Regions from separate parts of the Xanthomonas sp. NCPPB 3959 genome, predicted to be linked through region 1. Evidence: predicted binding sites of a transcription regulator. Region 1 holds the regulator's gene; the other holds the start of a gene.

Region 1 (7,307 bases):
TTTCTGTCTTGCGAGGTGGAGACACCATACAACGTCGCGTATGCGGACAGGAAGCATCCGTCCAAATAGGGTGATAACCTCTGCATGGCTCAAACGCTGATGTTGGAGTGAGGAGTAAAAATGGTCGCCTCCATTAAACGCCGCACTGTTTTGGCTGCGGCATTATCCATGGCCCTGCCGATGCGTAGCTTTGCCAAACCCGGAATTGAAGCTGATAGCGTGTCCTCGGCCCTTCGCCGTCGCGTAGCCGAGGAAAAGCAGGGCACCGGGGCCGTACTGGGGGTGGTACGCGCAGGCGAATTGAAGACCTTCCACTACGGAACGGTTGGCCTAGGTAAACTCCAACAGCCGAATGATCGGTCAGTATTTCAGATCGCCTCGCTAACCAAGATATTCACGGCACTATTACTTGCTGATTGTGTTCAGCGGGGTGAAGTGAATCTCGTCGATCCACTATCAATGTACATTGCAGTTCCTCCCGCCACCTTCGACGGGAATGAGATCACGCTTCTCGATTTAGCCACTCATACGAGTGGGCTACCACTTCGGCCATCCAGTCGCACCGGCCTCAGTCAAGATAACCCCTACGCCGGCTACACCGAGAGGGATCTTTGTGCTGATTTAGGTCGTGTCCATCTCACGCGCTTACCGGGGTCGAGTTTTGAATACTCGAATTTTGACTATGCGTTATTGGGTTACGCGTTGTCACAGCGCCTTGGCAAAACGTATGTTGACCTCTTGCGAGCTCGCATTCTTGAACCGCTTCGTATGGACGAGACTACGCTTACTCTATCAACGGAGATGCAGCACCGGGAAATTTGGGGTTACGATGCGGACTTCCACTCGGCTCAACCCTGGGAATTTGGTGCGCTTGCGCCGGCAGGCGGCCTTTTTTCGACGGTGAAGGACCTGTCGAAATTCATGACACTTTGGACAAACAAAGAAAGCGGTCCCCTCTCGCGGGCGGCTTCAATGATGCTGACCGTAGATAGGCCCGGCGATAATACCGATACCAGAATGGGTATCGGCTGGCGGAAGGTCCACCCGGATGGCCAGAGCATAGCTTGGAGCAATGGAAATGGCGGCGGCGTTCGTAGCTTCATGGGCTTCAACGCCGACACGCGCGTCGCCGCAATCGCGTTTATCAACAAAACATCGGGTTTTGGAGTTGACGATATCGCGCTTGGGATGCTTGCGCCAGCTGGCTCGCATGTTCCCCCGTTTTTCTAAACCCGGGCTGGTTTAAGATGCTTAAATATTAGCTGTAAATAACGGTTCCAGGTTCACTTCCACGGCAGCCTGACCGTCGCCAAACCATCTCCCCATGCCTGCGCGCGTAGCGGCATAGATCGGCAGCGATGCAGGTAGTGAAACAACAACGGCCGCAGTACGCGGCCGTTGTCGTTAGATCAGGCAGTCAGGATCGTCTTGACGATTCCCGATTCCCGATTCCCGATTCCCGATTCCCATCCCCAATCCCCAATCCCCAATCCCCAATCCCAAAACTCAATGATCGCTGGAGCGCAGCCCATCCACATCCAGGATCAGCGCCATGCGGCCGTCGCCGATCAGGGTGGCGCCGGCGTAGCCGGGCAGGCCGCGCAGGGCGCGCGGTAGCGGTTTGATCACCACTTCCTCGCGGCCGCGGACCTGGTCCACCACTAGGCCGAAGCGGGTTTCGCCGGCCTGCAGCAGCACCACGGTCAACAGCGGCGGTTGTTCGGCCGGGACGCCCAGCCAGCGACGCAGGTCGATCAGCGGCAAGGTGTGCGAGCGGCGGTCCAGCACGGCGCGGCCGTCGAACCAGCCCAGCGAGGTCTGTGGTGCATGCAGCACTTCGACCACGCGGGCCAGCGGTAGTGCATAGACGGCTTCGCCGGCCTGCACCAGCAGGGTCGGCAGGATCGCTAACGTCAGCGGCACGCGGATCATGAAGCGGCTGCCGCGGCCCAGTTCGGACTGGATCTGGATCTGCCCGCTGAGTTCGCGGATGCGCGATTGCACCACGTCCATGCCCACACCACGGCCGGAGATGTCGGTGACCTCGGCCTTGGTCGAGAAGCCCGGCATGAAGATCAGATGCAGGCATTCGTCGGTGCTCAGCCGGGCGGCGGCTTCGGCGTCGATCAGGCCTTTATTGCGAGCGATTTCGCGCAGGCGCTCGGGGTCGATGCCGGCGCCGTCGTCCTGGATTTCGATGCTGACGTAGTCGCCTTCCTGCTGCGCGGACAGACGCACGTGACCACTGCGCGGCTTGCCGGTGGCTTCGCGCAGGGCAGGGGATTCGATGCCGTGGTCGATCGCGTTACGCACCAGATGCACCAGCGGATCGGCCAGGGCTTCGACCAGGTTACGGTCCAGTTCCGTCTCGGCGCCGATCAGTTCCAGTTCCACTTCCTTGGACAAGGTGCGCGCGACATCGCGGGCCACCTTGGGGAAGCGCGAGAACACCTTGCTGACCGGCTGCATGCGGGTGCGCATGACCGCGGTCTGCAGGCGGGCAGTGGCGATATCCAGCACGCTGACGGCGCGATCGAGTTCTTCGTCGCGCAGGCGGGTGCGCAGGGTCTTGAGACGATTACGCGACAGCACCAGTTCGCCGATCAGGTTGACGATGGCGTCCAGGCGCTTGGTGTCCACGCGCACGGTCTGTTCGGCTTCGGCACCTTTTGCGGCGGCTTTGGGTGCGGCTTTGGCGCCGGGTGCCGGTGCATGGCCGTCGTCATGGGCAGGTGTGGCCACCGCAGCCAATGCGGCTTTGGGCGCGGCCTTGACCGCCGGCGGGCCGCTCTTGGCATCGAACTGCGCAATCAGCGAGGCCGGTGCATGCGGCACGGTTTCGCCCGAGCCCATCGCATCCAGCATCGCCTGCAGATAATCCAGCGACTGCTGCGCGGCATCGAAGTGATGCGCCTGCAACACCGCCTGGCCGGAGCGTGCCATGCCGAGGGTTTCTTCAGCGGCGTGGCACAGCTCCACCATGGGCTTGATCGCCAGAAAGCCGGCGCCGCCCTTGAGCGTGTGGAAGCCGCGGAACACCGCGTTGAGCTGGTCGGCTTCGTCCGGTGCCTGTTCCAGCGCGACCAGCTGTTCGCCGAGGCGATCCAGGATTTCCTGGGCCTCGACGATGAAATCGGCAGCAATATCGTCTGGAACAGCACTCATGGTTACAACCCCAATCCGGACAGCAGGTCATCGGCGTCGTCCTGCGACACCGCGTGACGGTCCAGGCCCTTGACTGCAGGACCGGCAAGACCGCCGTCGTCTTTCTTCGGCTCGGTGCTCTTCGGCGGCAGGCCGAGTGCGCCGAAGCCTTCGTGCACGCGCCGCACGATGCCGGCCACGCGACGGATGATCTGCCCGCTCAGGTCCTGGTAGCTCTGCGCCAGCGACAGTTCGGTCAGGTTGTGGCGCATCTTGTCCATCAGCGCGCCCTGGTCCTGATTCAGACCACCGTCGCGCAGCTGGTTGGCCAGCTCACGGCATTCTTCGACCAGATCCAGCGTGCGATGGCTGGCCTTTTCGGTCATTTCCACCACGTGGTCCAGGCGCGAACACGCATCGTCCAGCTCGCCGGCTTCTTCGGGCACGGTGGGCAATTCGCCCAGCGCCTGACCGAGTTCGCGTGCGAGCCGGCTCAGGCCCTGCATCATCGGACGGGTGCGCAAGGCGGCGAGGTGGTCGACCTCGCGCTTCCATGCGGCTTCGTCACCGCTTTCCAGTGCATCGAGCGCGCCTTGCAGGCGGTCGATCAAGGCAGCGCGTTCGGCATTGGTTTCCACGGTGGCGTTCATCAGGCGGTCGCCGCCAGACGTTCGAACACCTTGCCCAGCTTTTCTTCCAGCGTCTGCGCGGTGAACGGCTTGATGATGTAGCCGTTCACGCCGCACTGGGCGGCTTCGATGATCTGCTCGCGCTTGGCTTCGGCGGTCACCATCATCACCGGCAGGTGCTTGAGCTTGGCGTCGGCGCGGATGTTGCGCAGCAGGTCGATACCGGTCATGCCGGGCATGTTCCAGTCGGTGACCACGAAATCGAACGGGCCGGCCCGCAACGCAGCCAATGCGCTGTTGCCGTCTTCGGCCTCTGCGGTATTGGTGAAACCAAGATCGCCCAACAGATTCTTGACGATACGTCGCATCGTCGAGAAGTCGTCCACGATCAAAATCCGCATGTTCTTGTTCACATCAAGCTCCTAACACTAAAAAATACGCGAAAAAATCATTCGTCAATTTCGACACCGGCATCGGCCAGTTCGAAGACCTTGAGGCGGCCGCGCAGACGCACCACGGCCTGGCCGTGGATCTGGCAGACGCGCGATTCGCTGACACCGAGCACGGCGCCGATTTCCTTCAGGTTCAATTCCTGTTCGTAGTACAGCGACAGCACCAGCTGCTCGCGCTCGGGCAACTGGCCGATGGCCTTGCCCAGCTCGCGGCCGAACTCGCCACGCTCCATCATCTGCTGCGGGTTGGGGCCACCCTTGGCGGTGGTGTCCAGCTCGCCGTGATCTTCGATCCGCGACTCCAGGCTCAGCACCTGGCCGCGCGCGGCGTCTTCCATCAGACGCAGGTAATCGGGCAGCGGCATTTCCATCGCGGCGGCCACTTCGGTGGCGGCGGCGGCGCGGCCGGTGTTCTGTTCGATCTTGCGTACTGCAGCAGCAGCGTCGCGGGCACGGCGGTGCACCGAACGCGGTACCCAGTCGCCTCTGCGAATCTCGTCGATCATCGAGCCGCGGATACGGATCGAGGCATAGGTTTCGAACGAGGCGCCCTGCTCGGAGTCATAACTGCGCGAGGCTTCGATCAGGCCGATCATGCCGGCCTGGATCAGGTCGTCCACTTCCACGCTCGCCGGCAGGCGCGCGGCCAGATGGTGGGCGATGCGGCGCACCAGATCGGCGTGCTGGGTGACGATGTCGTTGGCGTTGTTGCGTTGCACTGCACGGTACTGCGCGGTGGCCGTCGTTGCGGTTGCGGTAGCGGTGCTCATGCGGCGACCCCCCGTTGGATGATGCGTTCGACAAAGAACTCGACGTTGCCGCGTGGCACGGTGGGGGCCTGCCAGCGCGAGGTACGCCGCGCGATTTCTGCGATGGCCAGCGCCGAGGGGCTGGCGGGGTAGGCCTTGATGACCGGTTGCTGGCGCTGTACCGACAAACGCAACCAGTCGTCCTGTGGCACGTGGCCGAGGTAGTTCAGCGACACGTCGCCGAGGAATTTTTCGCAGACCCGCGACAGCTTGTCGTACAGCAGGCGGCCTTCGTTGGGGTCGCGCACCATGTTGGCGATGATCTGCAGACGGTCCACGCCGCGTTCGCGCGAGAGCACCTTGATCAGCGCGTAGGCGTCGGTGATCGAGGCCGGTTCGTCGCAGACCACCACCACGGTGTCCTGGGCGGCCTGGCAGAAGGTCAGCACGCTGTCGGTGATGCCGGCGGCGGTGTCGATGACCATCACGTCTAGGTCGCGTTCCAGCTCGGAGAACACGTTGACCAGGCCGATGTGCTGGGCCGGAGCCAGTTCGGCCATGTGGCGGCGACCGGAGGCGGCCGGGACCACCAACACGCCACCGGGGCCTTCGATGATCACTTCATCCAGCGTGCAGCGGCCAGCGATCAGGTCGGCCAGGGTGTACTTGGGCGACAGGCCCAAGACCACGTCCAGGTTGGCCAGGCCAAGGTCGGCGTCGAGCAGCAGGGTGCGCTTGCCCATCTCGGCGAGGGCCACGGCCAGGTTGGCGGAGATGTTGGTTTTACCCACGCCACCCTTGCCACCGGTCACGGCAATGGTGCGCACCGGGCCCAAGGGCTCGGGACGGGTCGCCGTCAGGGGGAAGGCGTTGGTCAGCTTGGCGTATTCACGCGACTGCATGGTTGTGCTCCGGAGTACAGGGCTTATCGGCAGCGCGCCGCAAATCTTCAAGGCGAAGAACGAGACTGGCGGCATTGGCGCGGTGCAGGTCGTCGGGGACCCGCTGTCCGTCAGTCACCCAGGTGATGGGCATTTGATGGTCAACCACCACCGACAAGGCGCTGCCGAAGCGGCCGGTCTCGTCGAGTTTGGTCAGCACCACGCCTTGGGGTTTGGCGTGGGCGAAGCGGCGTACGACCTCGTCGAGGTCGGAAAAATGGGCGTTGGCCGGCAGCACCAGCAGCGAGGTGACCTGGTGCGCGGCGCGCAGCCAGTTCAGCTGTGCGGCCAGGGCGCGGTCGCGCTGACCCATGCCGGCGGTGTCGATCAGCACCAGCTTGTAGTCGCGCAGGCGCTCGAGCAGTTCCAGCAGGCTCTCGGCGCTGTCGGCCTCGTGCACCGCGATGCCGAGCTGACGGCCGTAGCTGTGCAGCTGCTCGCGGCCGCCGACGCGCTGGGTGTCGGTGGTGACCAGGGCCACGTCGCGCGGGGCGTGCTGGGCGGCGAAGCGCTGGGCGAGCTTGGCGATAGTGGTGGTCTTGCCGGCACCGGTCGGGCCGACCAGGGCGATCACGCCGCCGCGTTCCAGCGGGTCGATCGGAGCCACCGGCAGACGCTTGGACAGCAGGCCCAGCATCAGCCCGCGGCCGCGGTGCAATTCGGTATCGGCCGGGATCTGCAGGGCCACATCGCGGATCAGACCGGCATCGAAGCCGTAGTCGTCCATCAGTTCCAGGGCCTGCGCACGCACCGGGGAGCCACGCAGGCGCTCGTCGGTGAGGCGGTTCATTTCGCGCTCGATCATCTGACGCATCAGCGCCAGCTCACCGCGCAGCTGCTTGAGTTCTTCGTCGTTCTGCGGCACCGGGGCGGCGGCGACCGGTACTGCGGCCAGGGCGACCGGGGCGGCCACCAGCGGCGGCAATGCGGCCGGCGGCAGGATCTGCGGCAGCGCGTCGTCCATGTCGAAGCCGTCGTCGTCCTGCTCGTCGTCGTCCTGCCCGTAAGAGGCGTGGGTGGCGAGCGCGGCGGCCATGATCGGCGTGCGTGCCTGCACCGGGGCAGCGTGCACCGGAGCCTGTACCGGTGCGGTGGTCAGGAAGTCGGCGAACAGCTGTTCCGGCACTGCCGACAGCGCATGTTCCTGGCGCGGTGCGGCGGCAACTGCAACGGCGTGGGCCAATGCTTGAGCGGCGGCAGACGGGGCGGCGGCAGTCCGCACCGGTGCGGCGACCGGCGCCGAGCGCGGCACGTTGACCGGCTGGCGCAGCGCCATCGCGGCGATCATGTCGTCTGCAGCGCTGGCAACACGCTGACGCTGGCTGCTGCCGGTGTCACCGGCCGGCTTCAGCGGGGCGTGGAACGGCGCGGCTGTCCGGGCCGGGGCCTGCT
Region 2 (3,575 bases), on a different contig from region 1:
CGCCGGAAGGCACCGCGGAGTGCCCGACCCGGATCTTCTGGCCGATGGTCGACGGCCGCCTCGGCGCGCTGGACGCGCAGACCGGCAAGCTGTGCACCAGCTTCGGCAACAACGGCTTTGTCGATCTCAATGCCGGCACCGGCAACACCAAGCCGGGCTTCGTCGGCCCGACCTCGCCGCCTGTGGTGATGCGCGGTGTGGTGATCCAGCCCACCGGCCAGGTGCGCGACGGCCAGGAAGGCGATGCGCCCTCGGGCGTGGTGCGTGGCTTCGATGCACTCACCGGCCAGCTGCGTTGGGCCTGGGACCTGGGCAACCCGGCGATCACCGCCGAGCCGCCGGCCGGCCAGACCTATACCCGCTCGACCCCGAACGTGTGGTCGCTGATGTCTGCCGACGACGAGCTGGGCCTGGTCTATCTACCCACCGGCAATGCCTCGGGCGATTTCTTCGGCAAGGGCCGCACGCCGCAGGATGAGGAATACACCGCCTCGCTGGTCGCCGTGGACGCGGCCACCGGCAAGGAGCGTTGGCACTTCCGCACCGTCAACCACGACCTGTGGGATTACGACATCGGCCCGCAGCCGAATCTGGTCGATTGGCCGGTCGCTGGCGGCGGTACCCGTCCTGCGGTGATCCAGGCCACCAAGTCCGGCCAGGTGTTCGTGCTGGACCGCGCCACCGGCGAGCCGATCATGCCGGTCAAGCAGATCGCCGTGCCGCAAGGGACCGATCACGGCGACTTTACCGCTGCCACGCAGCCGATCTCGCCGGGCATGCCCAATACCGTGGGCGCGCCGAGCCGCGAGTACGAAACCATCATCGAATCCGATGCCTGGGGCATGACCCCGTTCGACCAGCTGGCTTGCCGTATCCAGTTCAAACAGCTGCGCTACGAAGGCATGTTCACCCCGCCGACCCTGCAAGGCTCGCTGGCGTTCACCGGCAACCACGGCGGCATCAACTGGGGCGGCGTCTCGGTCGATCTGCAGCGCGGCATCATGGTGATGAACAGCAATCGCCTGCCGTACACCTTGCAGGTCTATACCCGCGAGAAAATGAACGAGCTGGGCGTGGTCTCGGTGTTCGACGGCAAGAGCAAGACCCCCGGCTACATGGCGCAGAAGGGCCTGGCCTACGGCGCCCGCAAGGAGCCGTGGATGTCGCCGCTCAACACGCCGTGCGTGGCACCGCCATGGGGCTACATCTCCGGCGTGGATTTGCGCACGCAGCAGGTGATCTGGCGCCGTCCGCTGGGCACCGGCTACGACCAGGGCCCGATGGGCATCCCGTCCAAGACCAAGTTCGAAATCGGCACGCCCAACAACAGCGGCTCGCTCGCCACGGCTGGTGGCGTGACCTTCATCGGCGCGACCCTGGACGACTTCATGCGCGGCTTTGACACCCGCACCGGCAAGCAGGTCTGGGAGACCCGCGTGCCGGCCGGCCCGCAGGCAGCCCCGCTGAGTTACACCATCGACGGCAAGCAGTACATCGTGGCCGCCGTGGGTGGACACGACCGCATGGAAACCAAGTCCGGCGACAGCGTCATCGCCTGGGCATTGCCGGACGATGCGCAGGCCACGCCGGCCAAGTAATCGGCCGACACTGCGTTAGTGAGTGCAACAGATTGAACCGACCGTCGCGAGACGGTCGGTTTTTTTGTGGGGATTGGAAGTGGGAATCGTAAGAGCGGTTGCGAGTGTCGCGGCTGATGGGAGGCGTGCGCGCGCTTCTAAGACGCCCGCCGCAGACACGATTCCGGCGTTAATCAGCCCATGATATTTCACTCGAAATTTACATTTAAAAACTCAGATCCCGACGCCGCACAACCATTCCATCACGTACCAAACCGCACTGAAACCGCTTCCAAATCAATCACATCGGCGATTTCGTCCGCTTAGCGCCCACATTCCGACGAACGGCAATTTCACGCCGTCATGATTCGGGCTCAGCCGCCGATACCCCCAATGCAGCGTATTTCCTGCCGGACGCAGACCCATCCCAGATCACCTAGTCGGACCCAGCCTATGTTGCCTTCACACGATGCCACCGCTGTCCCCCGCCCATCTGCCGGCAGGAGCCTTGCGCGTGCCACCGGAATGGCCTGGCTTCCCGCCGCTGCGCACATCGGGCTGCTGGTACTGCTGACGCTCTACGCCGCCACGTTGGTGCCCGGTGGTTTTTGGAGCGGGCTGGGACGGATGTTGCCGGCACTGCTGGTGGTGGGCATCGCCAGTACAGGGCTATGGTGGTGGTCGCGCCGTCGCACCAGCGCACAGTTGCAGCAGGCAATCGGCGTGGTCGCGGCGATGGGCGATGAGCGCTTTCAGCGCGTGGAGCTGCGCAACGCATCCGGCGAGCTTGCGCCGTTGCTGCATGCGCTGCAGGCGACCCAGGACAAGCTGGCCATCCGCATCGACGTGATGGAACAAGGCCTGCGCCATGGCCAGTTCGTGATCAAGGCGCTGGACGATCTGGACACCATGATCCGCATCGCCGACGACGACGGCCAGGTGCTGTTCGCCAATCGCAAATTGCTCGCGATGCTCAAGCTGATCGAGCCGGATGTGCAGAGTTTCCGCCCCAGCTTCCATGCCGAAGGCTTCGTCGGCGGCAGCATCGGCGACATCTATCCGGACAGCCAGGCGGCGATCGACCGCATGCGCGCATTGACCGCTTCCAAAGCGGTGCGCGCGCCATTCTTCGGCCGCCAGATCGACTTCGTCTACAGCCCCATCATTGCCGCCGACGGCACCAAGCTGGGCACCATCGCGCAGTGGATGGACGTCACCGCGCAGGTCAATGCCGAGCAGGCGCTGATCCAGATCATCGATGCCGCCGCCGTCGGCGATTTCAGCCGGCGCATGCAGATGGACGGCATGGACGGTGTGCTGCTGTCGCTGGCCCAGGGCATCAACCGCATCTACGACTCGGTGGAAACCCACCTGGCCGCGTTGGCACGCGTGATCGGCGCCATGGCCGAAGGCGACCTCACCCAGCGTGTGGAGGGCGATGCGCACGGCATCTTTGCGCGCCTGCGCGACGACACCAACCAGACCGTACTCCGTCTGACCGAAATCATCGGCGGTATCCAGGTTGCCTCCGACACCATTCGCCAGGCCGCGGTGGAAATCGCTGCCGGCAACACCGACCTGTCCGAACGCACCGAGCAGCAGGCCGCCAACCTCGAAGAAACCGCAAGCTCCATGGAAGAACTCACCTCCACCGTGAAGCAGAATGCGGAAAGCGCGCTGCAGGCCAATCGTCTGGTAGTGGGCACCGGCGAAGTGGCGCAGAGCGGGGGCAAGGTGATGGACGACGTGGTGTCCACCATGAGCCAGATCAGCACCGCCTCGCGCAAGATCGGCGAGATCATCGGCGTCATCGACGGCATCGCCTTCCAGACCAATATCCTGGCGCTCAACGCCGCAGTGGAAGCCGCACGCGCGGGCGAGCAAGGCCGTGGTTTCGCCGTGGTCGCCTCGGAAGTGCGCGCGTTGGCGAGGCGCTCGGCCGATGCGGCCAAGGAGATCAAGACGCTGATCGCCGACTCCACCGACAAGGTCGAACTG

What was found. The regulator FliA, encoded in region 1, starts transcription of late flagellar genes. The targets are predictions, from matches to a motif close to TAAAGTTTNNCNNNCNNNGGCCGATAA.
Region 2: a site for FliA is predicted at 1,939-1,965, ahead of AC1KVG_RS20310 (methyl-accepting chemotaxis protein). Genes of this name have one in related genera too.

What each region holds. Positions count from the first base shown of each region.
Region 1 covers NZ_JBWWVR010000001.1:105,876-113,182, forward strand. Annotated here, with positions in the region: gene AC1KVG_RS00390 (serine hydrolase domain-containing protein) at 121-1,230, shown strand; gene AC1KVG_RS00395 (chemotaxis protein CheA) at 1,507-3,165, opposite strand; gene AC1KVG_RS00400 (protein phosphatase CheZ) at 3,168-3,794, opposite strand; gene cheY (chemotaxis response regulator CheY) at 3,794-4,186, opposite strand; gene AC1KVG_RS00410 (RNA polymerase sigma factor FliA) at 4,222-4,995, opposite strand; gene AC1KVG_RS00415 (MinD/ParA family protein) at 4,992-5,876, opposite strand; gene flhF (flagellar biosynthesis GTPase FlhF) at 5,863-7,307, opposite strand, start outside.
Region 2 covers NZ_JBWWVR010000024.1:46,423-49,997, reverse strand. Annotated here, with positions in the region: gene AC1KVG_RS20315 (glucose/quinate/shikimate family membrane-bound PQQ-dependent dehydrogenase) at 1-1,598, shown strand, start outside; gene AC1KVG_RS20310 (methyl-accepting chemotaxis protein) at 2,031-3,575, shown strand, end outside.